4 regions of the Cupriavidus sp. KK10 genome follow, and region 3 is predicted to be linked to each of the others. Evidence: predicted binding sites of a transcription regulator. Region 3 holds the regulator's gene; each other region holds the start of a gene.
The links. The regulator FNR, encoded in region 3, switches genes on or off when oxygen is low (the NO sensors DNR and NnrR bind a similar motif). The targets are predictions, from matches to a motif close to TTGATNNNNATCAA.
Positions count from the first base shown of each region.

Region 1: the regulator FNR is predicted to act here: its motif matches at 2,164-2,177, upstream of KB879_RS18105 (OmpW family protein).
Region 2: the regulator FNR is predicted to act here: its motif matches at 6,442-6,455, upstream of KB879_RS37675 (universal stress protein).
Region 4: the regulator FNR is predicted to act here: its motif matches at 1,778-1,791, upstream of KB879_RS37490 (DUF2892 domain-containing protein).

Region 1 is NZ_CP073677.1:3,869,430-3,877,052, forward strand. It holds gene KB879_RS18100 (AMP nucleosidase) at 1-1,378, shown strand, start outside; gene KB879_RS18105 (OmpW family protein) at 1,456-2,100, opposite strand; gene leuA (2-isopropylmalate synthase) at 2,444-4,141, opposite strand; gene KB879_RS18115 (hypothetical protein) at 4,736-6,094, shown strand; gene KB879_RS18120 (DUF6587 family protein) at 6,484-6,801, opposite strand; gene feoB (ferrous iron transport protein B) at 6,816-7,623, opposite strand, start outside.
Region 2 is NZ_CP073678.1:1,346,250-1,353,872, reverse strand. It holds gene KB879_RS37695 (universal stress protein) at 1-261, opposite strand, end outside; gene KB879_RS37690 (MBL fold metallo-hydrolase RNA specificity domain-containing protein) at 321-1,679, opposite strand; gene KB879_RS37685 (HAD-IC family P-type ATPase) at 1,904-4,618, shown strand; gene KB879_RS37680 (NUDIX domain-containing protein) at 4,800-5,273, opposite strand; gene KB879_RS37675 (universal stress protein) at 5,546-6,379, opposite strand; gene KB879_RS39985 (glycogen/starch/alpha-glucan phosphorylase) at 6,717-7,124, opposite strand; gene KB879_RS39980 (DUF3417 domain-containing protein) at 7,249-7,623, opposite strand, start outside.
Region 3 is NZ_CP073677.1:5,031,261-5,038,883, forward strand. It holds gene rluB (23S rRNA pseudouridine(2605) synthase RluB) at 275-2,173, opposite strand; gene scpB (SMC-Scp complex subunit ScpB) at 2,179-3,033, opposite strand; gene KB879_RS23460 (sulfite exporter TauE/SafE family protein) at 3,603-4,361, opposite strand; gene fnr (fumarate/nitrate reduction transcriptional regulator Fnr) at 4,440-5,165, shown strand; gene KB879_RS23470 (hypothetical protein) at 5,227-5,472, opposite strand; gene KB879_RS23475 (membrane protein) at 5,469-5,678, opposite strand; gene ccoG (cytochrome c oxidase accessory protein CcoG) at 5,723-7,171, opposite strand; gene ccoP (cytochrome-c oxidase, cbb3-type subunit III) at 7,245-7,623, opposite strand, start outside.
Region 4 is NZ_CP073678.1:1,298,929-1,306,551, reverse strand. It holds gene KB879_RS37500 (reverse transcriptase domain-containing protein) at 187-645, opposite strand; gene KB879_RS37495 (c-type cytochrome) at 1,368-1,736, shown strand; gene KB879_RS37490 (DUF2892 domain-containing protein) at 1,916-2,119, shown strand; gene KB879_RS37485 (carboxymuconolactone decarboxylase family protein) at 2,219-2,572, shown strand; gene KB879_RS37480 (aspartate carbamoyltransferase) at 2,679-3,197, shown strand; gene KB879_RS40665 (transposase) at 3,853-4,134, opposite strand; gene KB879_RS37470 (LysR substrate-binding domain-containing protein) at 4,243-5,109, opposite strand; gene KB879_RS37465 (hypothetical protein) at 5,235-5,822, shown strand; gene KB879_RS37460 (rhodanese-like domain-containing protein) at 5,935-7,548, shown strand; gene KB879_RS37455 (Bug family tripartite tricarboxylate transporter substrate binding protein) at 7,610-7,623, shown strand, end outside.

The sequences.
Region 1 (7,623 bases), 1.2 Mb from region 3:
TTCGGTGGGCGCCGTGCGCGCGCGCTTCGACGCCTTCGCCAGCGGCAAGCCGCTGCCCTCGGCCGCGCATGCGTGCTATCCGTACCTGGGCATCTCGGTCAACATCGAGACCATGGTCACCGACAGCCGGCCGTCATGGGGCACCGTGGCCTACCCGGGGGTGTATGGCACCACCGTGACCCGCCCCGACCTGCTGGCGGACTACTACCGCGACCAGATCGAGCGGCTGATGCGCTATCACCGCGTGCCGGTGGTGGTAGGGCTGAGCCGGCGCCCGATCCCGCTGCCGTTCGTGATCGAGGCTTCGACCACCGACATCAGCTACACCCAGGCGCGCGAGCTGGAGGCATCGTTCGTGCTGCCCGAGCTGAGCCGCATCGACGACGGCATCGCCAACGGCACCTATGAGCCGATCCCGGGCGAGGCCTGGCCGCTGTCGCTGTTCCCGGCCGAGCGCGTGGACCTGGCCCTGCAGCGGCTGTACCACTACACCGGCACGGCACCGCAGCATTTCCAGCGCTTCGTGCTGTTCACCAACTACCAGCGCTATGTCGACGAGTTTGTCGAGCTGGGCCGGGGCCTGATGGCCAGCAGCGACGGCGGCGGCTACACCCGCTTTGTCGAGCCCGGCGACGTGATGCAGGAACTGGGCGGCGCGGAACCCGACGACGCCTCACGCCCGCGCGCGCTGCCGCAGATGCCGGCCTATCACCTGGTGCGCGAAGACAAGCTGGGGGTGACGCTGGTCAATATCGGCGTGGGCCCGTCCAACGCCAAGACCATGACCGACCACCTAGCCGTGCTGCGCCCGCATTGCTGGCTGATGGTGGGCCACTGCGGCGGCCTGCGCCGCTCGCAGCAGCTGGGCGACTACGTGTTGGCGCACGCCTATGTGCGCGACGACCACGTGCTCGACCACGACCTGCCGCCGTGGGTGCCGGTGCCGCCGATCGCCGAGATCCAGGTGGCCCTGCAGGAGGCCGTGGCGCGCGTGACCGGGCTGTCCGGCAACGAGATGAAGACCCGCATGCGTACCGGCACGGTGGTCTCGACCGATGACCGCAACTGGGAACTGAAGTCCAAGTCGCTGTATGCGCGCTTCAACCAGTCGCGCGCGATTGCCATCGATATGGAAAGCGCGGCGGTGGCGGCCAATGGCTTCCGGCTGCGCGTGCCCTATGGCACGTTGCTATGCGTGTCGGACAAGCCGCTGCATGGCGAGCTCAAGCTGCGCGGCATGGCCAACGCCTTCTATCGCCAGCGCGTCAGCCAGCATATGACCATCGGGCTGGAGGCGATCCGCATCCTGCGTGAGAACGGGGTGGAGCAGCTGCATTCGCGCAAGCTGCGCAGCTTTGATGAGCCGGCGTTCCGGTAGGTCCGCATCCTCGCTCATCCGGAAAAGCAAAAGGCCGGCGCCTGATTGGCGCCGGCCTTTTGCATGGCACTGCAGGATCAGAAGCGATACCCCACACCCATGCTGAACAGCCACGGATCCAGGTTCACCTTGGACACCTTGACATCGCCGGCCTTCACATCGCTCGACAGCCAGATCTTCTTGATGTCGGCGTTCAGGAACCAGTTCTTGGTCAGCTTGTAGTCCATGCCGATCTGCAGCGCGGGACCGACGCTCCAGCTATCGAGCTGCAGCGCGTTGTTGGCAATGTTCTCGCCCCAGATGCGGGTGAAGTTCAGGCCCGCGCCGATATACGGGCGGAAGGTGCCGTTGGGAATGAAGTGGTACTGCACCAGCAGCGTCGGCGGCAGATGCTTGAAGGTGCCGACCTTGTTGCCGTCCAGGTAGACGTTCTGCTTCTGCGGCACGGTCAGCACCAGTTCGGCGGCGATGTTCGGCGTGAAGAAGTAGGTGACGTCGAACTCGGGAATCCACTTGTTGTTGACCGTAATGCGGTCCGACGGGCCGACGCCGCCGACGGGGTCGGAGCTCTTGGCCATGTCGAGATAGGTGCCGCGCAGGCGCACCATCCAGTTGCCCTGGGCATCGTCCGCGGCGGCGGCAGGGGTGGCAAAGGCGCCCAGCATGGCGCAGGCGGCGATGGCGGAACAGGTGACCCGGGTGCGAAGAGAGAGTGTTTTCATGAGGTTCTGCTTGGTCTGGTATCAAATCCGGATCCAGTTTGGCCGAGCAGGCCGGGCTGGGCTTTGACCCAAAACAAGTAGCGGGGAACGGGGCTGGCTGGGTCGCGCAGGCGCTACAGCGAGGAAGGCGCCACGGTGCCCAGTTGCGCCGACGCTTCTAAACACATGCGGAATTATTCGTGGCGCGGTGCGATGCTGCCCCTTACGCTGTGCGAAAGATCCGAGCACGCCAGCAGCGTGTGCGGATCGGCACCGAGCATGTCGTGGGCGTCCGCAAGGGCGTCTTTCCGGGTGTGCCCCGTGGGGGCGGGGCACACCGGTTTTCTTGCGGCGGCTTGCGGTGTCAGGCCTCGGCGGCCTCTGCTGACTGCGAGGCTTGCGCCACGCCAAAGCCGGCCTGCAGGTGCCGGTTCACGCCCGAGATCACCGCGCGCAGCGAGGCCGTGACCAGATTGGCGTCGATGCCGGCGCCGAACCCTGTCGGCGAATCGCCCACGCGCACTTCCACATAGCAGGCCGCGCGCGCATCGGCGCCGGCGGTCATTGCATGCTCGTGGTAGTCCATCACGCGTACCGGCAAGTCCAGCGCATTGACGAAGGCATCGATGGGCCCGTTGCCGGTGCCGCGCACGCTGCGCTGCTTGCCGTCGCGCACCATCTGCACTTCGATCTCCGTGGCGCCGCCGCTGTCAGACACCAGCTGGTGCGATACATAGCGCAGGGGTGTCTGCTGCGCGAGGTACTCGCGTTGGAACAAACCATAAAGATCATCGGCACTTGCCTCAAGCCCGGTGTCGTCGGTCATGGCCTGCACTGCGCGGCTGAATTCGATCTGCAGGCGGCGCGGCATGTAGATGCCATGCACCTGCTCCAGCAGGTAGGCCATGCCGCCCTTGCCGGACTGGCTGTTGACGCGGATCACTGCGTCATAGCTGCGGCCGAGATCGGCCGGGTCGATCGGCAGGTAGGGCACTTCCCAGATGCTGTCCGGCTGCTGCTGCGCAAAGCCCTTGCGGATCGCATCCTGGTGCGAGCCCGAGAACGCGGTGAACACCAGGTCGCCCACATACGGGTGGCGCGGATGCACCGGCAGCTGGTTGCAGTGCTCCACGCACTGGCGCACCGCGTCGATATCGGAGAAGTCCAGTCCGGGCGCCACGCCCTGCGTATAGAGGTTGAGCGCCAGCGTCACCAGGTCGACATTGCCGGTGCGCTCGCCGTTGCCGAACAGGCAGCCTTCGACGCGGTCCGCGCCTGCCATCAGCGCCAGTTCCGCGGCGGCCACCGCGGTGCCACGGTCGTTGTGCGGGTGCACTGACAGCGCGATGTGTTCGCGCCGTGCCAGGCGGCGGTGCATCCATTCGATCTGGTCGGCGAACACGTTGGGCGTGCTGCATTCGACTGTGGTCGGCAGGTTCAGGATCATCGGCCGGCCCGGGCCGGCCTGCCAGGCGGCAGAGACGGCGTCGCTGACTTCCAGCGAGAAGTCGAGCTCGGCCAGGCTGAAAGTCTCGGGTGAATACTCATAGGTCCATGCCGTCCCGGGCATGGCATCGGTCAGCGCCTTGATCAGGCGCGTGCCCGAGACCGCGACTTCCTTGATCTCTTCACGCGAGGCATTGAAGACAATGCGCCGCCAGGCCGGTGCGATCGGGTTGTACAGGTGCACCGTGGCCCGCGCTGCGCCGCGCACGGACTGGACGGTGCGGCGGATCAGGTCTTCGCGCGATTGCGTCAGCACCACGATGTTGACGTCGTCGGGGATGCGCTGCTCTTCGATCAGCATGCGCACGAAGTCGAAATCGGTCTGCGAGGCGGCGGGGAATGCGACTTCGATTTCCTTCAGGCCGATCTTCACCAGTTGCTCGAAGAAGCGCAGCTTGCGCGCCGGGTTCATCGGCTCGATCAGGGCCTGGTTGCCGTCGCGCAGGTCGGTGCTCATCCAGCGCGGTGCGCGCGTGATGGTGCGGCCGGGCCAGGTGCGGTCAGGGATGTCGACGGTAGCGGCGGGCTGGTACTTGGGGGCGGGATTGCTGAGCATACGGGGTCTCCTTCCTCGCTAAGGGAAGCAAAAAAAAGAAAAACGGGAAAAGGGTGGCGAAAGGCTGCCGAACTGCCACGGGGCACTAGGCCCGGCAACCGATCGATAGGCTTAGCAGTAGCGAGGAAGCGCGCAGGGCGCGGCCCGATGCCTGGGCAGCCAGCACGCGAGCGCGGGCAGCGATGCGGGACGCATCGGCAGCCTGGCTGAGTGTGCTGGTGTAACGGTTCATCGTGCCTGGAGGAGGAGGGCGGGGAGCCGCTCGTGGTTGGTGCGCATCCGGCAGGCGCCGGATGGCCTGCAAAGGTTAGTCGACAAGGCCGGCCCCGGTCAAGCGTGGGAGCGCGCCGGGTGCGGGCGTGGCCCGATCGGGGGACTGCCATGCGCGGGTTGCGCCAAACGGCTGGGTCCGGCTTGCGGGCGGAACCCTGCCGGTCTTATTTGCCTCGCCCGAATGGCGGTGCCGCTGCGCTGAAAGGATGAACCACGCGCATGCTCTGTGCGCCGCACCTCAGTCCTCTGGCCGGTATTGCGCTGGCACCTTTGTGCCTAGGCTGGTAGCGCGGGAAAAAACACACGACTGGGGGGAACATCATGAGACTGAGAACGTGGGCATCCTGGCTGGCAGGCGCTGCCATGACCTTGCTGCTGGCAGCGTGCGGCGGTGGCGGCGGCGGTTCGGGCACGCCCACCACGCCAAACGCAGGCGGCACCACGCCGCTGACCTATACGGTGAAGATGAGCGTGACCTCCGGCGAGGTCGGCGTCGGCCGCACGATCACCATCAGCGCGCTGGCGGTGGACAGCAACGGCATCGACGTGTCCGGCAACACCACCTTCAACTGGACCAGTACCGACAGCGGCATTGCCACCGTGGAGCCGAGTGCCACCACGCCGGGCAGCGCCGTGGTCAAGGGCATTGCAACCGGGACGACCACCGTCCAGGTGGTGGCGAGCGTCAAGGGCGCCGACAACACCACGGTGCAGCTGCCCGCGCAATCCGCCACCATCACCGTGGTGCCGGCCTCGGCGCTGAGCTTCAGCCTGTCGATCCCGAACAGCAGCCTGTCGATGAGCGACGGGCAGACGCTGCCGGTCAAGGTATCGCTGGTCGACAGCAATGGCGCCGATGTGTCCGCCAGCGTCAACAGCTGGGCATGGTCCAGCAGCGGCACCGCGCTCCAGGTCACGGCCAGCCAGAACAGCGCCACGCTGAAGGCGAGCAACAGCTCACCCACCGCCGTGGCCACGGCCAGTGTCTCGGTGTCGGTGACCGCGCCGGACGGGCATGCCATTGCCGGGGTGATCGCGGTGACGGTGCAGAAGAACGGCGCTGCCGCCTATCGCGTGGTGACGACCAAGGGCGGCCGCGAGGTGAATGCGCTGCAGGTCTTCAGCAACCGTCCGGAAACCTTCACCTCGCGTGTGCTGCGCCACGATGGCCAGGACGTGACCGCGGACTTCGACGGCGCCTGGACCTACAATGCGACCTCCGCCACGCTGTCCGCATCGGAAGCGGCGGGTACGCATGACGCCACGGTGAGCACCAGCCTGGCCAGCGACAAGGGCCCGGTCCAGAGCAGCCTGACGGTGACCGCAGTCAGCACCAGGCTGGGCGAGCGCCGCAGCGCCACGCTGACGGTGACCGAGAACCCGGTCTGGGCGCTGGTTGGCGACAACCAGGATCCAATGACGCTGCTGCTGATGCCGCCGACGACGGTCGAGGTGACCGCACGCATGAAGCACCTGGGTGATGACGCGCAGTACACCGCGTGCAACAACTGGGCTTGGGACAAGACCGGTCCGGTGACACTGAGCCCAAGCATGGTCATGCTGCCGAACCAGGTGCGCGCCGCCGGCACCGCGGCTGGCGACTTCACCATTACCGCGACCTGCACTGCGGCCGCCGACAATACGCCGCTGAAGCTGGTCTTCTACGGTACGGTCAAGTAAGCAGCAGGTTCCCGCGCCTGACGAAACGCCCTCCATCCGGAGGGCGTTTCGTTTTGGGGCACACCAGCGGCCGTCGGGAGGGAAGCCGTCAAAGCGTACCCGTTTCTGCGTGACTGGCGCCGAGCGTTCCAGGCGCTGCCGGGGCCTGCCGACAAAGGCGTCCGGACAAGGCTGGGCCTGCCTTTGCGGGACGTGCCCGAGATGCGTGCCAGGCCAGCCAGTGCGCAAAGCGTACCCGTTTCTGCGTGCCCACGGCGCAAGCCTTTCCAGGCGGGTTCTCTCTCCGCCAGGCCGTCAACAGGCGAGCGCAAACCGCTGCTTCCGCGCCGGGCGGAAGCAGCGGGCGTACCCGTTTCTGCGTGGATATGTAGAGGGGGAAAGCGCGCCGCTCAGCGCTTGCGCACGAAGCGAACCACCTGTTCGGCAGTCTGGCCCTGCGCGCCGGAGGTGGTGTTGGCGGTGTTGGATCCGCAGGTATTGCAGCCGCCGTCGTCGCAGCCGCTGGCACAGCCCGCGGCGGCCTGCGGGGCCAGCCAGCGCGCCAGCCGGGCGCGCCAGCCGGCGGCGGCGCTGCCGCCCAGGCGCGCGGCGAGTGCCGCCTTGACGCGCTCGCGCGTGCGCGGCGCGTAGCGCGCGATCACCTGCACCGCGCACGCCAGCACGATCAGCGGGACCAGCAGCGTTTCGATGGCGTGGTAGAGGGACATGGCGGCGTGGTGCCTCAGCTGAACATCAGCGCGACGCGGTAGGTCACGAAGGCCGCCAGGTAAGCCAGCCCGGTCAGGTAGGCCGCCGACAGCGCCATTACCTTCCACGAGTCGGTCTCGCGCCGGATCACTGCCAGCGTGGAGATGCACTGCGGTGCGAACACGTACCAGGCCAGCAGCGACAGCGCGGTGGCCAGCGACCATTGCGCGGAGATCATCGGCGCCAGCTGCGTGGCCACGGCCTCTTCGCTGCCCGACAGCGCATAGACGGTTGCCAGCGCGCCCACGGCCACCTCGCGCGCGGCCAGGCCCGGCACGAGCGCGATGCAGATCTGCCAGTTGAAGCCCACCGGTGCGAACACCTTCTGCAGCGCATGGCCGATCATGCCGGCAAAGCTGTAGTCGATGGCCGGCGCGGTCGCGCCCACGGGCGCGGACGGGAAGGTCGACAGGAACCACAGCAGCACCGTCAGCGCCAGGATCACCTTGCCCACCCGCGACAGGAAGATGCGGGCACGCTCCCACAGGCCGATGGCCACGTCGCGCGGATTGGGGATGCGGTACGACGGCAGCTCCATCAGCAGCGGATGGTCGGTGCGGTCGCGGCGGAAGAACTTGAGCGCGTAGGCCACCACCAGCGCGCTGACGATGCCCGCCACGTACAGCGCGAACAGCACCAGCCCCTGCAGGTTGAACAGGCCCATCACGGTGCGTTCGGGGATGAAGGCGCCGATCAGCAGCGCATACACCGGCAGCCGTGCCGAGCAGGTCATCAGCGGCGCCACCAGGATGGTGGTGAGCCGGTCGCGCGGGTCCTGGATG
Region 2 (7,623 bases), on a different replicon from region 3:
AATGTCCGGCGACACTTGCCTGGTCAGCGTGTCGAGGGCTTCCTTGTGACCGGCAACCAGTTTGTGCAGCTGGCTGGCGGCAAGCGCCACGTATTGCCCGGCTTCTTCGCCCGCCCCGCGACACGGCTCCAGGTTTGTTCCAGTTGCAGTCAGTCCGACCACGCTGCCGCCGAATTTCGCGGCAACCCGTGCCGCCGTTTCAATGCGTGCCGACCGGGCAGAATCTTCGCTGAGGTCGACGAGGATGGTTCTAAAGTCCATAACGTGATTCCGGTTTGTCAGACGTGCCTAAAGATGCACATGACAGGCGCCGGGCTGGATCAATCGAGCGGGTAGGACCGCCGATATTCCGGCATGGTGACCGCCCAGCGCAGATCGCGCTCGATGTTCTGGCGCAGCGCATCGCTTGCCTGTGGCTCGCCGTGCACGACAAACGTACGCCGCGGCGGCTGGTGAAAGCCGCCAAGCCAGGTCATGAGTTCCGCGGCATCGGCATGTGCGGACAGGTTCTCCACCTGCTCCACCGACGCATGCACGGCGATGTCCTTGCCATGGACGCGGATGTCGCGCCGCCCTGCGGCCAGCGCTGCGCCGCGCGTACCCGCCGCCTGGAAGCCGGAAAGCAGGATGGTGTTGCGAGGGTCCGGGCCGTAGGCGGCAAGATGGTGGACCACACGACCACCGGTAGCCATGCCGCTGCCAGCCAGGATGATCTTGGGACTTCGGTCGTGGTTCAGCCAGATCGACTGCTCCATGCTTTGCACCGGGGTGGCGAGATTGCAGGCTGCGGCGCACTCTTCGCGGCTGATGCGCAGCTCTTCCGGATGCAGCGAGAAAATCATGGTCGCGTCGATGGCCATCGGGCTGTTGAGGTACACCGGCACGTCGGGGATTCGCTTGAGCTCGCGCAGGCGGTGCAGGCAGTACAGCAAGCTCTGCGTGCGCCCCACCGCGAAAGCGGGGATGATCAAGCTGCCGCCGCGGCCAATTGTCCGGCTGACTATCTCGCCGAGCACATCCAGCGGGTCGTCATCCGGATGCCGCCGGTCGCCATAGGTGGACTCCACCAGCAGGTAATCCGCCTGACGCACCATCTCCGGCGCGCGCATGACGATGTCTTGCTGCCGCCCGAGGTCGCCGGAGAAGACGATGCGCTTGCCGTCGACGAACAACGTGACGATCGCTGCCCCGATGATATGTCCGGCCCGGGCAAACTCGGCCTCTACGCCGGGCACCACCTGGAAGCGCTTGCCGAATTCCATTGGCTGGAGCCGCCGCATTGCTCGTGCAGCGTCGGCGGCAGTGTAAAGAGGCAATGCGGGCCGGTGACGCGAAAAGCCCTTGCGGTTCGCGTAATCGGCGTCTTCTTCCGCCAGGTGGGCGCTGTCTGGCAGCAGGATGCCGCACAGCTGCGCGGTGCCCATGGTGCAATACACGCTGCCGCGGAAGCCGTTGCGCACCAGCAGGGGCAAATACCCGCTGTGGTCGATGTGGGCATGGGTCAGCACCACGGCGTCGAGCTTGGCCGGATCGAGCGGCAGTGGGTCCCAATTGCGCAGGCGCAGGGTCTTGTATCCCTGGAACAAGCCGCAGTCGACCATGACTTGGTGACGGCCGGTATCGAGCAGGTACTTGGAGCCGGTGACCGTATCGGTCGCGCCGAGGAATTGCAGTTGCATGCTGGTGTCCTTTGACGCTTGCGCAAAGCCGCTGGCCCCACCACGGGTGCCGCTGGCTGATACAGGCAGTCTAGGAGGGGGAACCGAGCAGTGGTTGATCCGGATCAATCATGTGGACACACGGGTACCTACGCTTGAACAGTGTCCGGCCCCGCCGGCCGCATATGGCGTACGCGCAGGGTGCACACGCCTGGCTCCGCGCCGAGCATCCCTTGGGAAACCTCATGCAAAATCGCTCCAGCGCGTTGCAAACGGATCGCCCCCGATCTCACGAAGAACCTTACGGTACCCGGGATGGCATCGATCCGGCGCACGTCCCTCCCGGCCTGACCACCGCGCAGGCTCGTGCGCGGCTGGCGGAGGTGGGCCGCAATGTGCTGCCTCAGGCGGCCCCGAGGTCGGTTGTCGCGGTGTTTCTGCGCCAGTTCCTTAGTCCGCTTATTTACATCCTCCTGGCCGCGGCGGCGGTGTCGCTTGCATTGGGTGACCTGAAGGATGCACTGTTCATTGGGGCAGTACTGCTGATTAACGGCGTCATCGGCACCGCACAGGAGCATACGGCCGACAAGGCGACCGTGGCGCTGCGCAAGCTGGAGCAGCCCCGTGCCACGGTGATCCGGGACGGCGTGCAGCAGGAGATCGACGCAAGTACCCTGGTACCGGGTGACCTGGTGGTGCTGGAAGCCGGCAGCCGAGTGCCGGCCGACCTGGAACTGACCTACGCCATTGACCTGCAGTGCGATGAATCCCTGCTTACCGGCGAATCGTTACCGGTGCGCAAGCTCTCCGCACGTGATCCCAGCAACGCCCCAGCGAGCGCCCGCCAGTGTCTGACCTTCGCCGGCACTGTGGTGCTCCGCGGCAGGGGCCACGGCATCGTGGTGGCAACTGGCCCTGCCACGCAAATTGGCCGGATTGCGCGGGAACTGGGCCGCGAATCCATCTCGCAGCCACCTTTGATTCTCAGGCTCCAGCGTTTTTCTCGACTGATCGCGGTGGCGGTAGGCGTCGCTGTAGCGTTGCTGGTGTTGGTGGGTATGCTGCGCGGCATGGCATTGCGCGAGCTGTTCATGATGTCGGTCGGACTGGCGGTGAGCGCGATCCCCGAAGGACTGCCCGTCGCCATTTCGGTGGCGCTGGCGATCAGCATCCGGCGGATGGCAAAGGCCCACGTGATTGTGCGCAAAATGCCCGCCGTGGAGTCGCTTGGCTCCTGCACCATGATCGCCACCGACAAGACCGGCACCCTGACCATGAACGAGCTCGTCGTCACGGATGTCCGGCTTCCCGGCGGCACGGCGCTGTCCTTCGACGTCGGGCACGACCTGGACGAATGCAAGATCCGCGCCGCCGGCGCCACCGAGCAGGACGCGAGAACGCAGGTAGCGGCCCTGCTGAGGGCCGCGGCGCTGCCAAATGAGGCGCAACTATCCAGGGAGCGCGACGGCTGGACTGGCACCGGGGACAGCGTGGACGTGGCGCTGCTGGCCGCGGCGCACAAGGGAGGCACCGTAGCCAATGAGGTCCGACAGCGGTACCCCTTGGTGGCCCGTATCCCCTATGAGCCAGACCTGCGGTACGCGGCCTCGTTCCACCGGCACGAAGAGACGATCCGCGTGTTCGTCAAGGGAGCGCCCGAGACGCTGATCGCCATGTGCGACCAGGCGGATGTTCGCGGCCATGCCGTGCCGATCCGGCGCGAGGCACTGCTTCGGGAAAAGACAGCGCTGGCCGCGCAAGGACTACGCGTGCTGGCGTTCGCTGAAGGCACGATTGATGCGGAGCCGGACGGGTCCTATGGACACGGGCACCTGGTCAATCTGACCTTTCTGGGAATGGCAGGCATGAAGGATCCGGTTCGCCCAGAGGTCCCCGAGGCTATCCGACGCTGCTACAGCGCCGGCATCGACGTGGCGATGGTGACTGGCGACGATCCGTTGACGGCCAGCGCAATTGGCTCACAGGCGGGGCTGCGCTTTAACGCGGACCAGGTCGTGACGGGCGAGCAGGTGCGCCAGGCCGAGAGCGAGGGGCCGCACGGACTCGACCAACTGACCCGCCGTGCGCGCATCTACGCCCGCGTCAGTCCGGACCAGAAGCTGTCCATTGTCCTGTCGCTGGCAAGAACCGGCCATTTCGTGGCAGTCACTGGCGACGGCGTCAACGACGCTCCTGCGCTCAAGCACGCACACGTCGGTGTGGCCATGGGCCGAAAGGGAACTGAAGTGGCGAAGCAAAGCGCAGACATTGTCCTCACCGATGACAACTTTGCGTCCATCGTCAACGGCATCCATGAAGGCAGGGTGGCGTACGCGAACATTCGAAAAGTCATCTTTATGGTGGTTTCCACGGGCGCGGCCGAAATGGTTCTGTTTCTGCTGGCGATTCCCCTGGGTCTGCCAATGCCATTGCTGCCGGTGCAGCTGCTGTGGCTCAACCTCGTGACCAATGGCATCCAGGACGTGGCTCTGGCTACCGAGCACGCGGAGGGCGATGAACTGTCGTATCCGGCGCGCAAGCCCCGGGAACCGATCTTTGACCGCGTAATGATCCGCCGCATCTGCTATTCGACTCTAGTCATGGGCGTAGGGGGATTCGCAACTTTCTACTGGTTGCTCGACCGCGGCTATCCCATCGACGAGGCACGCAACCAATTGCTGCTACTGTTTGTGCTGTTTGAGAACTTGCAGACGTTTAATAGCCGTTCGGAGCGCCACTCCGTATTCCGACAGGGGGTCTTCGCCAATCCGATGCTGGTGGCCAGCGTACTGGCCGCCCAGTCATTCCATATTGCTGCCATGTACATACCTGGGTTAAGCGACACGCTCAGTCTCACACCTGTGTCGGCTACGACGTGGGCCGGGCTGTTGTCGCTCGCGCTGACATTGACGATTGCGGTGGAGCTGGACAAGTGGTGCAGCCGGCGGTGCAAGCTGTAGCGCAGAGACCGGTGCTCGCCCACTCGAGGCGCTGACCTTTGCCCCCATGGGTGCGGGCAGACTGGCCGACGCCGCCGTTCTGACGATCCGTCCCTGAAGTCGACGAATCCCTGCAAGGGCTGCTAACCCTCAGATCTCTGGAATCGTCCGCATGCGTCACTTGAAAGAGAAGGCGGAGGTGCTACTCCATTGGCGCCGGACCCGACGCCCCTTCAGGAGGGTCTCTCGCGACTTTCATTCCGACCATCCTCCGCGCCCACTCAAGTACAGGCAACAGCCGGGGCGGCAAGTGCTGCTCAGCTTCAGCAAAAGATACCCAGCGGAATTCATGGTGTTCCGGCCGGCCCAGTTCCGGGCTAATCGGCAAGACAACGTCGCCCCGGGCCGAAACCGCCAGATAATAGCGAGCCACCTTGCTGCCGCGGTTGTAGGGCTCGGTTTCGCAGTACTGCTCGCCCCACCGAAACTGCAGCCTTGTCAGGCCGGTTTCCTCTTCGGTCTCGCGCAATGCCGCCCCCAGTTCGGTCTCCTCTGGTTCAGGCAACCCCTTGGGGAAATCCCAATTTCGGTAGGCACGTAGAATGAGACAACGCCATTCGCCCGCCTCCGGCCGCAGCACAACCACGCCCGCCGATCGCTTCATTTGATGCGACATCCCGGCCTCGCCCTATTCCTATTCCCCGCTAGGGGAAGAACCGCGCTTGCGTGCTGTGGCCGACCTGGAACGCGCCCACCGACGCCGGCGCGCTGCTGGAGATCGCGGACCGCACTCGCTGCGACCCCATACCATTGCCTATTTGCTTGAACATGCACGCGACCGTCACGCCGGTCCACAGCTCGATTTGCCGAAGCTCGGAAGGTATCCCCGCCATCGCCATTGCGGCCTGCTCGAAGCGACCCTCTACACGCCGGCGGTCCAGGCGGAGGTCAGTGCGACATCAATACGGGAACGGTCAAGGACGCCAGCAACGTGCGCGTCACACCGCCGAGCACCAGCTCGCGCACGTGGCCATGGCTGTAGGCCCCCATGACGATCAGGTCAGCATTGAAATCTGCCGTGCGAGAAAGCAGCAACTCGCCGATGGTCAGATCGGAGCCCCCGGTACCGTGCTCGACCTCTACGGCAACGCCGTAGCGCATCAGCGTCCGGGCCGCGTGGCTGCAAGGCGTTGCGTCCGCGCGCATCTCCTTGGACGTGGTTTGCACGTTCAGGATCCTGACCTGCGCGCCGGCGATGAGCGGAATGGAGTCGTGCAGGGCCCTTGTCGCTTCCCGGCTGCCATTCCATGCCAGCATGACCCGCGTCCCCACCGTTGGGAATACCCCCGCCAACGGAATCACGAGCACCGGCCTGCCGGCTTCAAGTATCAAGGATTCCAAAAACTGATGCGCGACGAAGCTGCCGGGATCGCTCGGATCGTACTGTCCGGCAACGATAAGGCCGGCTTCGCGGGCTTCGCGCAGCGCCATCGCCACAGGCTCGCCCTCCACCGCACGCCACTCCGTTTCCACTGACAGCTCGCTCACTGCGGCCTCGAACCGGCGTCGCACCTCGTCGCGTACCTGGTGGCGCCGCTCGCGATCCTCGGCCATGAACTGCTCAGTACCTTGCATAGCATAGACCCACGCGGGAGCCATGAACCCTGCAAACAGCCCAATCAGCCGGCATTCGTTGGCCACGGCCAGACGGGCGGCGAGCTCCAGGCGCCGCGCTGCGCTCTGGCTGGCATCGAGGTGCACCAAAATGCTTTCATAGCGCATGGCTGTACTCCGTCGGCCTGGATGGTCCTGGATTCACTCTAGGTTGTGATGCCCAAGGACGGTTGATGGAGATCAGTGGCGCCTTCGATTGTCCGGGACGTCCAGATTGCTCGAGATTGCGATAGCCGGAACGGGGCGAGCTGCGGCCAGCAAGGGCATCGCCTGGGCGCCCACGCGCCCACGCGCCCACGCCTGACACGATTTTACATAGACCGATGACCCGTCGCCACCCTACCCATGCCGCTGGAGCGGCTGCCTCGGGCGCTGTCCGGTGGCGGGAGCAACCGCGCACCCGCCCCGGCCGCCCGGATGGCCCCCACCGACAACGGGGCCGCTGTCATCGCTTGGCTCGCGCGCTAAGCCTGCGACTGACCTCGGCATGCAGCCGGCTCACGCTATTGACATGCGCGCACCCATTCCGTGCCAGATAGGCAGTATTGAACGGTTCGTCTTTGTCGGTCGGGTCAAGCCGACCCAGCGCAAGAAAATCATCTACCGAGAGGTTGAATTCACGAAGATATTCGCGCGCATACGCATAGACCAATGATGGCGGAAATGCATCGAATCCTGCCGGCACTGGCGTGTGCGTCGTGAACACGTTCCCGGCTCCGGTGGCCCACATGGCCTCCCGGAACGAGACATTCGTGCGCTGCATGAAGCGACGGGCTCGCTCCAAGACCACCAGCGCCGCGTGACCTTCGTTGAGGTGACACACCTCCACCTCGATGCCGAGCGCTTCGAGCATGGCCCAAGCCGCCAATGCCAAGCACCACCTCCTGTAGCAGTCGCATTTCCGCCCCCCCGCCGTACAGCTTAGCCGTGATGCCGCGTTCCGCGGCACCGTTGCGCACATCGTTGCTATCGAGCAGCTATAAGCGGGTGCGTCCGACAATCGCCTGCCATACACGGACAAACAGCATACGGCCAGGCAGCCTCAGTTCAACTTTCAGCCACGCGCCATCCGCGCCGATCATCGGCTGGATAGGCAGGCTCGTCGGAGCGTTGTGGGGATAGGCTTCCCGCTGGTCCCCATTCGCATCGATGGTCTGGCAGAAATAGCCTTCCTGGTAAAGCAGTCCTATGCCAATCACTGGCGCATCCAGATCGCTAGCCGTCTTGAGGTAGTCGCCCGCCAGCACTCCGAGCCCGCCCGCGAGATAGCACCGGCGATTCTCAATCGCCCGATTGAGGTCCTGCAAGACGGTGCTGTCGCTCCCGAGTTCATCCAGACGATTTTGCGGAAT
Region 3 (7,623 bases):
CCGTGGCAGGCAAACCCGCCGGTGCCGTCCGGGACGACCCTGCTGCAGCCCTGCCTGTCCGCCATCCCCCCGCTCCAGCGGAGAGAACCGAAAAACGGGCGAACCAAAAAAAAATGGGCGCAATGCCCATCATTCGCCCATCCTCGACGAGGATGGCTTTTTGAATAGACTTGAATTATACGCGGATTATGTCGAAAAGGCAAAAGCCAGACATTTCCGCGCACTGAACCCGGCGCCGGCGGGCATTCAGCCCGCCATGCGCCGCAATCAGCGCTTATCGGTTGCCGCCGCGGTTGCCACCACGGTTGCCGCCGCCACCGCCACTGCCTCCGCGCGGGGAACGGTTACCGCCCGGTTTCGACGCCTTCGGCATCACATTGCCGTTGGCTTCGCCACCGCCACGACGCGGCTTGCCCTGACCCTGGCCGCCCAGACCGCCCTGGCCACCCTGACCGCGCATGCCACCCATGCCGCCCATGCCGGCGCCACCGCGCCCCTGGCGTGCGCCAGTGCCGCGCCCGCCACCCAGGTTGGCCGCGTGCGAGGTCAGCAACGTGGGCCCGTGGCTGATATAGCCCATCGAGGTCCTCATCGGATCCGGCTGGCTGCTGCGGCCGCCGCCACCGCCCCGGGCACCGCCCTGGTCGAAGCGCGGCAGGCCATCCATACCCGTGGGCATCGGCATGCCGGCAATCGCGGCTTCGGTGCGCTGCTTGCGCCCGCCCACCTTGGTAGCGCCCTTGGGGGCCTGCTCGCCCTTGCCGGGCACCTTCAGGCCGACACCGGCCATCAGCGCCTTGACGTCATTGGGCTCGACTTCCTGCCAGCGGCCGCGCTTGAGGCCGCGCGGCAGCAGGAACTGGCCGTAGCGGGTGCGGATCAGGCGCGACACGGTCAGCCCGACCGCCTCGAACATGCGGCGCACTTCACGGTTGCGGCCCTCGGTCAGGGCCACGTGGTACCACTGGTTGACACCTTCGCCACCGCCGTCGGCAATGCGCAGGAAGTTGGCTTCGCCGTCATCGAGCTTGATGCCGTGCAGCAGGCGCTGACGGTCGGCCTCGGCCAGCTCGCCCAGCGTGCGCACCGCGTACTCGCGCTCCACGCCGTAGCGCGGGTGCATGAAGCGGTTGGCAATGTCACCCGACGTGGTGAAGATCAGCAGACCTTCGGTATTGAAGTCCAGGCGGCCCACCGCGACCCACTTGCCGCTCTTGATGCGCGGCAGGCTGTCGAACACGGTCGGACGGCCTTCCGGATCGGACTGGCTGACGATCTCGCCGGCGGGCTTGTGGTACAGCAGCACGCGCGGCGGCTTGGTCGACACCTTGCGGTGGATCAGCTTGCCGTTCACGCGGACCTGGTCCGCCGGCAGGATGCGCTGGCCGATATGGGCCGGCAGGCCGTTGACCGAAACGCGGCCCTGCAGGATCAGTTCTTCCATCTCGCGGCGCGAGCCCAGCCCGCCCTCGGCCAGCACCTTGTGCAGCTTGGGCGCGTCGTCGTCAGCCGACAGCTCGCGCACCGGCTTGGCCTTGGTGCGCGGGATGACGGTGTCTTCAGTGTCGTACTGCTCGGAGATCACGAAGCGGAACAGGTCTTCGCTGCTCGCCGCGGTCTTGTCCCCGCCGCCCTGGCCCTTGCGGGGCGCCTGCGGCTTGCCGCCATCCTTGCGGCGGCCCTGCTGCCGCGCGCCGGCGCCCTGCGCCTCGCCCGGCGCCGCCGCCTTGCCTGAGCGCTGGACCGGCTTGCGCTTGCGGCCGGGCTGCTCGGGCTTGTCGGTGCCTTCGGCCCTGGCCGCGCGGTCCACCTTGTCTGCCTTGCTGGTGCCCTGGCCGCCCTGGCTGCCCTGGCCGCCCTCGCCCTGCCCCGTCTTGCGCTTGCCGCGGCCGCGCTGGCCACCGCGCGCGCCGCCCGCCGCCTGGGCGGCGCCCGCTTCACCGGCATCGGCCTGGCCGCCGGCGCTGGCGCCTTCGGCGCCCTCGCCGCGGTCCTGCGTTGCCTGGCGGCGCGATGCGACCAGGTTCCTCAGCCCGCGGCGCAGCCCCTTGCGGCGGGGCGCGGCTTCGCTGCCCGATCCGGGTTCTGCGGCGCCGGTGTCGGCGGGTGCGCCCGCATTGCGGGTGTCTTGCTCAACGGAATCAGACAAGATATTCACTATCGGATGTTGCATGTTGTTCAGTTCGGCACGCGCTCGTCGTGCTCGCTCGGGTGCGGCGGGGTGCCGTTGTCCGGCAAATCGCCCCGCGCCCCGTCCGGATTGGGTGCGGCTGGTTCGGTGGAAGCGGCCTCGGCGGCATCGTCGGCTGCAGCTTGCAGCGGTTGCACGTCAAAGCCATTGGCGCCTTGGTCGACCGGGTCGGTCGTCTCGGCTTCGTTCGCGACGGATGCTTCGGCCACATCCGCTGCCTGCGCGGCGGGGTCGGCAAATGCTTCCTCGTCGGCACTGGCTGCCTTGTTTGCAGCCAGATCTTCAAAATTGATGGCCTGTTGTTCCAGCAGGGTTGCCTGCGCCTGCGCCTGGGCGTCTTCCAGCGGCGGCAGCTCATCCAGCGTACGCAGCCCAAGATCGTCCAGGAATGCCTTGGTCGTCGCATACAGCGCCGGCCTGCCCGGCACGTCGCGGTGTCCGATCACCTCGATCCAGCTGCGGTCCTCAAGCTTCTTGACCACTTCCGTGCTGACCGTTACGCCGCGGATTTCCTCGATATCGCCGCGGGTCACCGGCTGCCGGTAGGCAATGATCGCCAGTGTTTCCATCACGGCGCGCGAATATTTTGGCGGCTTTTCGGGATTCAGCCGATCGAGGTATTCACGCATTTCCGGCCGGCTCTGGAAGCGCCAGCCGCTGGCCAGGGCCACCAGTTCCACGCCGCGCGGCCGCCAGTCCTGGCGCAGTTCCTCAAGCAGCACGCGGATGGTGTCTGCGCCGACGTCGTCGTCAAACAGCCGCCGCAGGTCATTGACGCGCAACGGTTCCTGCGCGCAGATCAGCGCCGTCTCGAGGACGATCTTCGCCTCTTGGGTATTCATGTTGATGGTGTGCAGCCTGTCTTTGCACCTGCTCCCGGACGGATCCGGGGCATCGGAGATTTTGGATACAGCGGTACGAAAGCCACCGCCATCTCATTGCGCAGCTAGCCGGATACCTGCTGCATCCAAGCCGTGCACTTCCCTATCTTTGCATCGAGTTGCCGGGTCGTTCCGGCAGGAGATCGTTCGCGTGCCGTTATGGATCGGCCAGCAAACCTCTTGCGTAGCGCGCCCGCACATATCGGACGTCGCTGTCAGCGAACTGAAGGCCTCGGACGCAAGAAAAACGGGTATCGGGAGCAAGGCCGGCATCGCCAACACCGCAGTGCCAGCCGGACTTTTGAACCAGATCTTTTGAACCGGATGGACTGCGGGGACGGGACGGGCATCGAAAACCTTCCGCTTCCCCTGCCCTGAACGCGCCTTCTGGTAGGAAGGCCGCCTGGCGCTGCTCGCCCGCTGCTTACCGCGGCTCATTCTATGCCGCGCGATACCGCAATGTTGGCGATTGTATGGCATTCCCGCCCCCGCCTGCAACCATCATCCGTTGCCCGGGCGGCGCCGGCGCCTCAGAACACCAGGCAGAATCCATGCTCGGCCAGCGAATGTGGCAGCAGCACCGCTCGCGCAATGCCAAGGGCGCCGAACGCCATCACCGCCAGGCCGGCCCCCAAGCGCACGCCGGGACGTCGCGACAGCGTACGCAAGTAGCCCGCGAGGCCGGACAGCACCAGCAGATTAGGCAATGTGCCGAGCCCGAACACGCCCATCACGAGTGCGCCGGACGCCGCGTTGCCCGCCAGCAGCGCCAGCGTAAGCGCCCCATAGACCATGCCGCACGGCACCAGCCCCCACGCCAGGCCCACGCCATAACGCCGCGCCAGTCCGCTTCGCGCCCGCACAAACGCCGGCATGGCGCCTGCCAGGCCACCCAGCCGCCGCGCCACCGTTGCGCCGGCGCGCGCCGCCAGCCGCTCCAGCCAGTCGACGGTAAAAGTGTTGCCGCGCAGCAACCGCCAGCCCGACCACAGCAGCATGACGCTGCCCGCGCCGAACAGCCAGCGCTGCACCGGCAGGTAATCCTGCTTCCATGCCGAGGCACCGAGCGCGCCTAGCGCGGCACCAAGAAGCATATAGGTCGAGATCCGGCCCAAGTGCATAGTCAGCAACTCGGCCAGCCAGGCGGCGCGGCTGGGCACCAGACTGATCGTCACCGTCGCGCCGCGGCGTTGTTCCACGGCCAGCGCCACGCCGCCGCACATGGCAGCGCAGTGGACTCCGCCCAGCAAAGCCAGCAGAAAAACGCTGATCAGCACGCCAAATGTCAATTCTTACTCCCTACCGCATCACATCGCACGGTAAAATGTCCTAATCGCGCCCTCGCTGCCATTTCTAGCAGGTTCCAATTGCTCACCTCCATTCCCATTACCGAGATGTCGCCCCGCTGCTCCACCTGTGCAATGGGGCAGCTGTGCCTTCCGGTCGGCATGTCGCAGCAAGACCTCGCCAAGATGGACACGCTGGTACAGGAACGCATCCGCGTGCACAAGGGTGAAACCTTGTATCGCATGGGCGATCCGCTCACCGCGGTCTACGCCGTGCGCTTTGGCACGCTCAAGACCCACGTCACCACTGAAGACGGCCGCTCGCAGATTACCGGCTTCCACCTGCCCGGCGAAATCGTCGGTCTCGACGGGCTGGGCGAGATGCAGCATGCCTCCGATGCCGCCGCCCTGGAAGATACCGAAGTCTGCGTGGTCCGCATGAGCGAACTGCAGTCCCTCTCGGTCGACCTGCCATCGCTGCAGCAGCAGTTCCTGCGCCTGATGGGCAAGGAAATCACGCACGACCAGCTGATGCTGGTCACGCTGGGCTCGATGCGCGCCGAGGAACGCCTTGCCGCCTTCCTGATCAACCTCTCTGAGCGCCTGTCGGCGCGCGGCTATTCGGCGTCCGAGTTCGTGATGCGCATGAGCCGCGAAGAAATCGGCAGCTACCTGGGCCTGAAGCTCGAAACCGTCAGCCGCCTGTTCTCTCGCTTTGCCGAAGCCGGCCTGATCCAGATTCGCCAGCGCCACGTCAAGCTGGTGGACATCGACGGCATCAAGCAACTCTACAGCCGCTCCTGCTAAGCGGCCAAGCGCTGCCAGTGCCGCATCCGGCCATGGCAGCGCAGACCTCACGCCAGTCCGCTCATTCCAGTTCGTCGGTATCGCTGAGCCGCGTCGGCATGGTGTAGAGCGTCAGTCCGCTGGACAACGCGCAGAACACCCAGGCCATCAGGAAGCCGATGGTGTAGACCGATTCGCGGGACGCTTCGATCGGCTGGCCGAAGAAGTTCAGGTCACCGGGATCCACCACCGAAAACACCGTCGCGGTCGCAAAGCCAGCCATCAGGAACGCCGGCCAGAGTACCCACATCAGCCAGCGCAACCTCATGGCTGCCTCGCTGCGGCAGCCTTGGGCGGCGCGGCATCGGCCTTCTCCACCACCAGGCCATGGCGCGTTGCACCCTGCACCGGCATGTCCGGATGCGTGGACGCCAGCCAGATCGTCACGCCGCACGCCACCATCGCCACCAGCGGGCCGCTCATCAATAGCCACGGCCACGGCTCCTTCCACCACGGATTGCCTTGCTGACTCATCTTGCCCCCTTCATCTTGACGACTAAGTCCGCGTCTGCCTAGCTTCACAAATCGCGCGGCACGATGAAACTGGTGGATTGCCGGATTTCGGCCTGCCCCCGCTCCGTGCCTTCGCTCGTCACTGTCACGTTGATCTTGTGCGTGCCCCGCGCCGCGGCCTCGATCGGCACGCGGATCCGGATCGGCAGCAACCGGTTGGACGTCGGCGCCAACGATTCGGCCTGCTTGTCGTACTCCACCTTCAGGTTCTTCAGCTCGTCGCTGTCGGCGCGCACGCTGATCTTCATCGGCGCTTCGGTGGTGTTGATCAGCTGCAGGCGATAGACGTTCTCGATCCAGCGGCCTTCCACTTCACGGCCGAGCGCACCACGGTCGCGGATGATGTCGACCTTCAGCGGCGTGCGCAGCGCGATCGACGCCATGAAGCCGCCCAGCAGCACCACCCAGATCACGGAATAGATGATGACGCGCGGACGCAGCAGGCGCTTGCGCGATGCCGCTGCGGACAAGGCCTTGCGCATCGCGTTTTCCGAGGTATACCGGATCAGGCCGCGCGGATAGTCCATCTTGTCCATGACCTGGTTGCAGGCGTCGATGCAGGCGCCGCAGCCGATGCACTCGTACTGCAGGCCGTCGCGGATATCGATGCCTGTCGGGCACACCTGTACGCAGATGCTGCAGTTGACGCAGTCGCCAAGCCCCGCCTTGTAGTGATCGGTCTTGCGCGACCGGCTGCCGCGCGGCTCGCCGCGGCCGACGTCGTAGGTCACGACATAGGTATCGCGATCCACCATCACGCTCTGGAAGCGCGCATACGGGCACATGTACTTGCACACCTGCTCGCGCATGAAGCCCGCATTGCCCCAGGTGGCGAACGCGTAAAACAGCATCCAGAACGACTGCCACGGCCCCAGCGACAGGCTGAGCACCTCGCCGCCCAGACGGCGGATCGGCGCGAAATAGCCGATGAAGGTAAAGCCGGTCCAGAGCGCAATCAGCACCCACAGGAAGTGCTTGGTCGCCTTGAGACGGAACTTGCGCAGGCTCCACGGATCGCCATCGAGCCGGATGCGGGCGATGCGGTCGCCTTCGACCCGCCGCTCGATCCACATGAAGATCTCGGTATAGACCGTCTGCGGACAGGCATAGCCGCAGAACAGCCGCCCCGCGATCGCCGTGAACAGGAACAGCGCCAGCGCCGAGATCACCAGCAGCACCGCCAGGTAGATCACATCCTGTGGCCACAGCACCAGCCCGAAGATGTAGAACTTGCGCGCGCCAAGGTCGAACAGCACGGCCTGGCGGCCGTTCCATTGGAGCCAGGGCGTGCCGTAGTAGATCAGCTGGGTCAGGATCACCAGCCAGACCCGCCAGCTGGAGAAGGCGCCCGTCACCGAGCGCGGGTAGATTTTGCGGCGGACCTCGTAGAGCGTTTCGTCAGAGGTCTCGCCCGGCGCAGCGGCCGACCGTTGCAGGTCGGCCGCCCGGGCCATTTCTTCGGTCCCGGGTGCATTCATGGGCATGCTCTCCCGCGAGCCACCAGCGCCCGCTCACATGAGTCGTCGGTCATTGCCCGGCTCCACTCCCGATGTTGGACAAACCCCAGATATAGGCCGTCAGCATCCGGATGCGTTCAGGCGTCAGGATCTCCTCATGCGCGGGCATTTTGTTGTTGTGGCCCTTCAGGATGGCGTCGACGATGCTGCCTTCCGAGCTGCCATACAGCCAGACGTTGTCCGACAGGTTGGGCGCACCGAGCGCCTGGTTGCCCTTGCCGCCGGCGCCGTGGCATGCCACGCAGGTCGTCTTGAAGGTGCCCTCGCCACGCGACGCACGGATCGGGTCCGACGACAGCCCCGACAGCGAGCGCACGTATTGCGCCACGTCGCCCGCCTGCTTGGCGTCGATGGTCGCGGCAAACGGCGGCATCACGCCATTGCGGCCC
Region 4 (7,623 bases), on a different replicon from region 3:
GTCATCAACCGGCTTGAGGAATTTGCAACCGCGGTCACCGAGAGGCTGGATACGATTGACCTTGAAACGAAACGCAAGATCGTTCTGGGTCTAGTCAAACGTGTCGAGATCCACAAGGATGAAATCGTAGTTGTGTTCCGCGTCGATCCGCAGCCGCCGGCTTCAAGCAGCGAAAATTCGAACGACTCAGACGAGGGACTGGAAAATATGCAACATTGTAGGCGGCGTACTGACACCGCCTTGCGGCGTGCCCTCGTCCGGGTGCACCACGGTCCCGTCAGGCATTTGCACGGGTGCCTTGAGCCAGCGCTCGATATACAGCAGCACCCACGCGCAGTCCGTGTGGCGACGCACCGCTCGCATCATCAAATCCCAGTCGATACTACCGAAGAAATTCTTGATGTCGAGGTCGACCACCCACGCGTACTCCCAGCATCGCTGCCGAGCCACGTTGAGCGCCTGATGCGCCGATCGTCCGGGACGATACCCGTACGAGTCGCGGTGAAACACAGGTTCCACGAGCGGCTCCAGATATCGCTTGACCACCGTCTGAGCGACGCGGTCCGAGATCGTGGGTATCCCCAACGGCCTCGTTCCCGCACCCCCGTCCTTTGGTATATCAACCCGCAAGACCGGTGGTGGCATGTAGCTGCCAGAGGACATCCGATTCCAGATCCGATACAGATTGTTCTTCAAATCCGCCTCGAATTCCTTCATCGACTGTCCATCCACGCCCGCCGCCCCGCGGTTGGCCTTCACCTGCTGATACGCTTCCCACACCTCACGTTTGGAAATACAAAACGCTTTCGCTTTATCCATGCAGGTCCTCCCCTTGCGGGTTGCCCGCAGCATAAAGCCGGACGATGACGCCCCTTCGGTCCGACCCCATTACAGAGCCTTCAACCCTACTACGAACGTCTCCGCCCCTGTGCCCCGCATCGGTACTCTCACCCTTGCGGAGTCCTTCCGCTTGGATTTCTCCCTTCGCATCGGGACGACAGGTTCCCAAGTTCCTTACCAAAGCCTGAATCGAAGTCACGCCGCCTTTATGCCGGATGCCGATTGGGCCGTCAGCAGGCGCCGCCCAACCTTGTCCCGGAGCAAGTGGGCTCCCCGGTTTCGACATCTTCTGGTGAAATTTTCGACACGTCATCAGCGGTTCACTTTCGTTCGTCTCTTCGATCCCTACCTGACAGAGTTCATCCCTGCCTTTTCCAGCGACGCTCACCACGCAGGCTCTTTACCCACGCAGCTCGTGGCGGTTTGGAGCCCGCTCCTGCAAGCCGACTCCGAAGGACCTTCCTTCATCTTTGGTAAAGCACCGCAGGTATCGATCATCAGACACCCGCGTTCTTGGCACACCCCACTTGAAATTCAAAAGAGGCGAAAAAATTGACACGCCTCAGAAGCCAGACCCGACCCATGGCCAGGCCATCTACACCGCGCAATGTGCGTCCTGCCACGGTGGCGAAGGCCAGGGTACTAAGAATCCGCAAGGCGGCTATGTGTTCCCTCCGGTCTGGGGCAAGGACTCGTTCAATGTGGGCGCTGGCATGGCGCGCCTGTACACGGCGGCCGCGTTCGTGAAGCACAACATGCCGCTTGGGCAGGGCGGAACGCTGTCAGCCCAGGACGCGGTTGACGTCGCCGCTGACTTCACGCAGAAGCCGAGGCCCGATTACGCTGCATGGGTGAAAGACTGGCCCAAGGGGGACCGCCCGAAGGATGCACGCTAGCTTCAGTCGAGGCACGGCCGGTGTCGGCGTTCCGCACTAGCTTGCGCTATATCAAGAACCGACGTCCAGCAAGAGGCAAGACTATTTCAGTAGCTCTCGCTTCAAAAGCTGGATGTGCAGAGCAGCAAGTCCATTCCGCTTTTCGTCCACACCGTCTTGTTATTGACAAGGAGCCTGCAATGCAAGCAAATGTTGGAACCATTGACCGAATCCTCCGGATTGTTATCGGGTTGGTCCTGATTGGTCTGGCCGCGACCGGAGGCATTGGCGCCTGGGGCTGGATTGGCGTCCTGCCACTTCTTACCGGCATAGTGCGCATCTGTCCTGCCTACAGCATTCTGGGTGTGAAGACATGCTCGACACCGAAGGCTGGCGCAAAGTAGTTCGATGTCAACCAGTTGAGCAGCCGAGGGGCTGCTCGCGTCAATGATGTTGAACGATGGTTCAATCGCCGTGCGCATTTCCTAGACGATGGAGGCTTCATGAGTGGCATTCCGGAATTCAAGACCGTAGTCAAAAATGTGTCTGCGCAAATGCGCCGCTTGCGTGAGACCCAACCTGACTTGATGACAGCCTTCTCCCAACTGGCTGCGGCCGGTACCAAAGAAGGTGCGCTAAGCAAGAAGACGAGGGAGTTGGTGGCATTGGTTATTGCCGTCGCTTGCCGTTGCGACGACTGCATTGGCTTTCACGTCCAAGCGCTTGTCAAGCTGGGAACCGCGCGAGCCGAATTGGAGGAAGTGCTGGGAACAGCCGTGTACATGGGGGGCGGACCGTCCATGATGTATGCCACACACGCATTGAAAGCCTTCGAGGAATTCACGGCCGACGCGTAGCCCGACCTGGTTATTATCGAATGGCTTTTTCTCTGCGCCGCATGTGTACTAGCTGCATTGCCTGGCTGAGCGCAGTCCCGCTTTCTACCCGACAGGTACCTCGCAAATGAAAAAGACCTTTACTTGTGTCGCTCTGGCAGTTGCTGCCTCGACCGTCCCGCCGCTTGCCAACGCTGCCGATGTCCAGCGCCAAGTCGAAATCGCCGAGCGAGGCAAAAACGTCATGCCGTTCAACCTCAAGGCTACAACCCATATATTTACCAAGACTGCTGTGGGTGGAACGCAGCGCGTTATAGCCAAACATGCTGGCGACAAAGAGCAGACCACGCTGATTAGGGAGCATCTGCAAGAGATAAGAAGCCAGTTCATCGAAGGCGACTTTTCCAGTCCATCATACATTCACGGCAATGACATGCCTGGCCTGACCGAGCTTCGTTTAGCAAAACCGGGGCAAATTGCCATTGAGTACCGGGAGGTCGCCGACGGCGCCGAACTCGACTACCGAACATCAGATGCCAAGTCCGTTGCGGCATTGCACAACTGGTTCGACGCACAACTCGCCGACCACGGACCGGATGCCGTCGAGGGCCAGCGGCATCATCGTGGTGACATGCCCAAGCCGTGATTGAGGGTTCCCTCCTTCAAGTGTCGCCACTGTTGCCCATGCGGCATCACAGAACCTCAACACGCCGCCGCTCTTTGCGCGCTGTCGTCATGCGGTCGGTCGGCGGAGCAAGATTGCATAGGCAGTCGGATTGGCTAACCAACTGGCTCGCCTGCGGTTGGCTCCGTCGCTGCGGATGATGCGTCGTGCTACTTGGCTGCCGCCAGCATGTAGTCAACGGCGGCTTTCACCTCCTCATCGGAGGCGCTTCAGCCACCCCTGGGGTAGCCTCATACCGAGTCCGCCCAGCGCATGCGCATACAACGTTGCCGGCCCAGCTTAATGCGGAGGCTCATGAGGCCTCGTCGCCAAATCTCGGTGCAGTCATTATTTGTTGGAGGCCGATATACCGGTCATTCATGTATTGCCGCTGCTTTAGCTGCTCCGGTGCCGCATCGCGGATATCGATGAGAACTACCGTTTTTCGGACTTCAACAGATCCGACAACTCATTGGACTCCTCGGGGATCGTCACAGGTCGAGACTTGATGCGCTGGCGGTGGCGCCCAACGTGTCAACCAAGTCTGATTGCGGCATAGCACGGGCCAGAAGCGAGGCCAATGCGTCGGGTGAGTTGCGCAAACACGTACTGACCCGTGCACTAAATAGTGCGCAAATCAGGCTGCGTAGCAAACATGCTTTTCCTGAAAAAGGTTACGGATGACATGAGGATGCTTCTGCAGGCGATGCAGATCGCGACGCACGCTATCGATCATTTCCGTCTTGCTGGTCGGCCGGCCCTTGCCCATCGCGTTGGTTTTCACATCCTGATTGAGCAACTCATCGGGGTTCAGCTCGGGACAGTATCCGGGCAGCCGTATCAGGCGCAGCCGCTCAGCATTTTCCGCGACGAATTGCCCGACTGACGGACCTGAAGCCGTGGTATGCAGCGAAGCCATCATTCCGCGGCAAATATTGATACGCGATCTTCTTAGTTTGCAGCGCCTGCTACGCGGCCTACGATTCAGGTTTCCCTGTTCTCAGAACGCCGAAATCGCGGGTAGCCGTCACGCGCTGACCAGCCCGCGCTGCAGGGCGGTTTTGAGCATTGAGAAGACATGCCGTGCAACAGGATTGACCGCATTGGGACGCGCCCAAAGGTAGTAGGTGACATCGGGCAACCGCGGCAAGCCATCGTTCTCGCCCAGGATACGCATGTCCGCCGTCAGCAGGTCGATGCTGCGCGCCGTAATGCCCAATCCACCGCGCAGCGCCGCCTTGATGCCGATCAGGCTTGGTGCCAGATAAGCGATACGCCAGGGTACACCAGCATGCGTCAACGCCTCGAGCGACAGCTTGCGGAACAGGCTCGGCTCATCGGCCAGGATCAGCGGTACCGGCGTGCCGTGCTCATAGACAAAATCCGCCGAACACACCCAGATCGTAGGCGTGGTGCGCAGCACAATGCCTTCGAGTGTATTGTCCTCGCGCGTGGAAACGGTCAGGTCAATTTCGCCGCGCCGCAGCGATTCCATCAGGAATGGGCTTCTGCCGACATGGATCTCCAGCCGCAGCGCCGGCGACGACCGAGCAATATGCGACAGCAGCACCGGAAGGATGGTATCCGCCACATCGTGCGGCGCGCCAATGCGCAGCGAGCCGGTCAGGTCTCCCTCGCGCAGCATTCGGAGCGTCTCGTCGTTGATGGTCAGCAGCTGCCGCGCGTATTCCAGCAGCTTCTTGCCATGCCGCGTCATCTGCTTGCCACGGCCCTGGCGCTCGAACAGCGTCAGCCCAAGCTGTTCTTCCAACCGTTGCATCTGCTGGGTGACGGCCGATTGCGTGCGTTGCACGGCTTCGGCGGCGGCGCCAAAGGTTTCATTGTCGGCAATGGCCACCAGTGTGCGAAGCAGGTCCAGATCGAGGTTACGCATTCATTAGTCCTGCTAATGGGTTTTCGTCGCGCATTAAGTGGTTTTCAGGGCTGATGTTCATTACAGTGAAACACGAAACAGCGTTCTACCCCTCAAAAACAGAGATTACAAGGATCGATTGCATCATGTCCATCACACAACAGCGCCAGGCAGCCGTCGGAGAGACCATCGAATCCATTAAGAATATCGTAGATAAACGCGCCGTCACGCGCGCCAGCTTGGCCGATGTCCTGTCCCATGTGGAAGAACTGGCCGCCCGCACCGAACTGTGGGGCGAGACCGACTTCCCGCCGCCCGAGCCCGGTGAACGCCAGGCGCGTTACCTGATCACCGAGGATCCTGACCAGACCTATGCGCTGTACCTGAACGTAATGCGTCCGGGCAAGCGCATCCCGCCGCACAACCACACCACCTGGGCCTGCGTGGCCGGTGTCAGCGGCATCGAATTCAACGATGTCTACACCCGCACCGACGATGGCAGCCAGGCCGGTGTGGGCACGCTCGAATATTCGCATACCGTGGAAGTCGGCCCGCGCTGTGGCATCGCGCTGCTGCCTGACGATATCCATTCCGTGGAAATCCAAGGGGAAGACGTCATCCGCCATCTGCATATGTATGGTCGGGCGCTGGAAACGCTGACCGAACGGCTGACGTTCGACCTCGAGACCGGCCGCTGCCAGATCATGAACGTGGGCGTACAGACCCGCCGCTAAAAGAAAGCCTGAACGGGGGCCTGAGCCATACCGTCAGGCCGCCCACTCCTGAGATCCGACCCGACGAATTTCCTCTCCGCGGAGAGGGCGGCCACCCTTTGCCCAAAATTTCATGAGCCAAGCTTCCTATACCGCTGTCGACGCCGTCACCCTGAAGGGCTGGCTGCACGATGCCGACGAGATCGCCCTGTTCGATGTGCGCGAACACGGCCAGTATGGCGAGGGCCATCCGTTCTATGCCGTGCCGCTGCCCTACAGCCGGCTCGAACTCGACATCGGCCGCCTGGCACCTCGTACCGATGCGCGCATGGTGCTGGCCGATGACGGCGACGGCGTGGCGCAGGCCGCAGCCGCCGCGCTGGCACGCCTTGGCTATACGAACCTGTTTGTCCTCGATGGCGGCGTCCCGGCCTGGCAGGCCGCCGGCTACGCGCTGTTTGCCGGCGTCAACGTGCCGTCGAAGACCTTCGGCGAACTGGCTGAGCACCACTACCGCACCCCACGCGTCACCGCGCAGGAACTGGCAGCCATGCAGGCCGGTGCCAATGCACCGGTGGTGCTCGATGGCCGCCCGACCGGCGAATTCCGCAAGATGAATATCCCGGGCGCGATCTGCTGTCCCAACGGCGAACTCGCCTATCGCCTGCGTGACCTGGTGCCCGACAGCACCACGCCGATCGTGATCAACTGTGCGGGCCGTACGCGCAGCATCATCGGTGCGCAATCGCTGATCAATTTTGGCGTGAGCAACCCGGTCTATGCGCTCGAAAACGGTACGCAAGGCTGGTACCTGAACGATTTCACGCTCGAACACGGCGGTACCGCACGCTATCCGGAGAACGCGTCGCCACGCGAACTCGATGCCGCGCGCAACGCCGCGCAGGCGCTGGCCGCCCGCTTCGATGTGCCGCGCATCGCCGCCGCGCAGGCCATTGCATGGCTGGCCGACAGGTCGCGCACCACATTCCTGTGCGACGTGCGCACCCCCGAGGAATACGCCACACAGACGCTGCCCGGCGCGCAACACACCCCTGGCGGCCAGCTTATGCAGGCTACCGATCAATATGTCGGCGTGCGCCGCGCTAGGCTGGTGCTGTTCGATGCCGAAGGGGTGCGCGCCATCGTAGTGGCCAGCTGGCTGCGCCAGATGGGCCATGACGCCGTGGTACTCGATGGCGGATTGCAGGCAGGACTCGTGGCCGGAGTCAAGGCTGCGCACGGACCCGCATATCGGGTGGCCGCGCCGGCCACCATCAATGTCGCGCAGTTGGCCGCCGGAATGGCCACGCAATCGATGCTAGCGCTGGACCTGCGCGGCAGCATGACGTACCGCGCCGGCCGAATCGCCGGCAGCCACTGGTCTACGCGTGCGCGATTGGCACAAGACCTGCGCGGCGTGCCGCACGACACCACGCTGGTGCTGATCGGCGATGCCGACGGCGATGATCCCGCTGACCTGGCCTTCGCTGACCTGCACACGCTCGGCTATCGCGATGTACGCCGGCTGCACGGCGGCTTCGGCGCATGGCGGGATGCCGGCCATGCCGTGAGCCGGGGCGCCGAGACCCTCCCCGATGCGCGGTGCATCGACTACCTGTTCTTCGTGCACGACCGCCACGACGGCAACAAGGCCGCAGCCCGCCAATACCTGGCTTGGGAAACGGGGCTGATCGGCCAGCTCGACGCGCAGGAATTGGCCACCTTCCGTTTCAGGCCTCTCGACTGATTCCCACCCGAACCTGCAAGTCCGCCACGACAAACCTGCCAAAAGAGAACGAGGTCGCCCCATGTCACGCCCGAT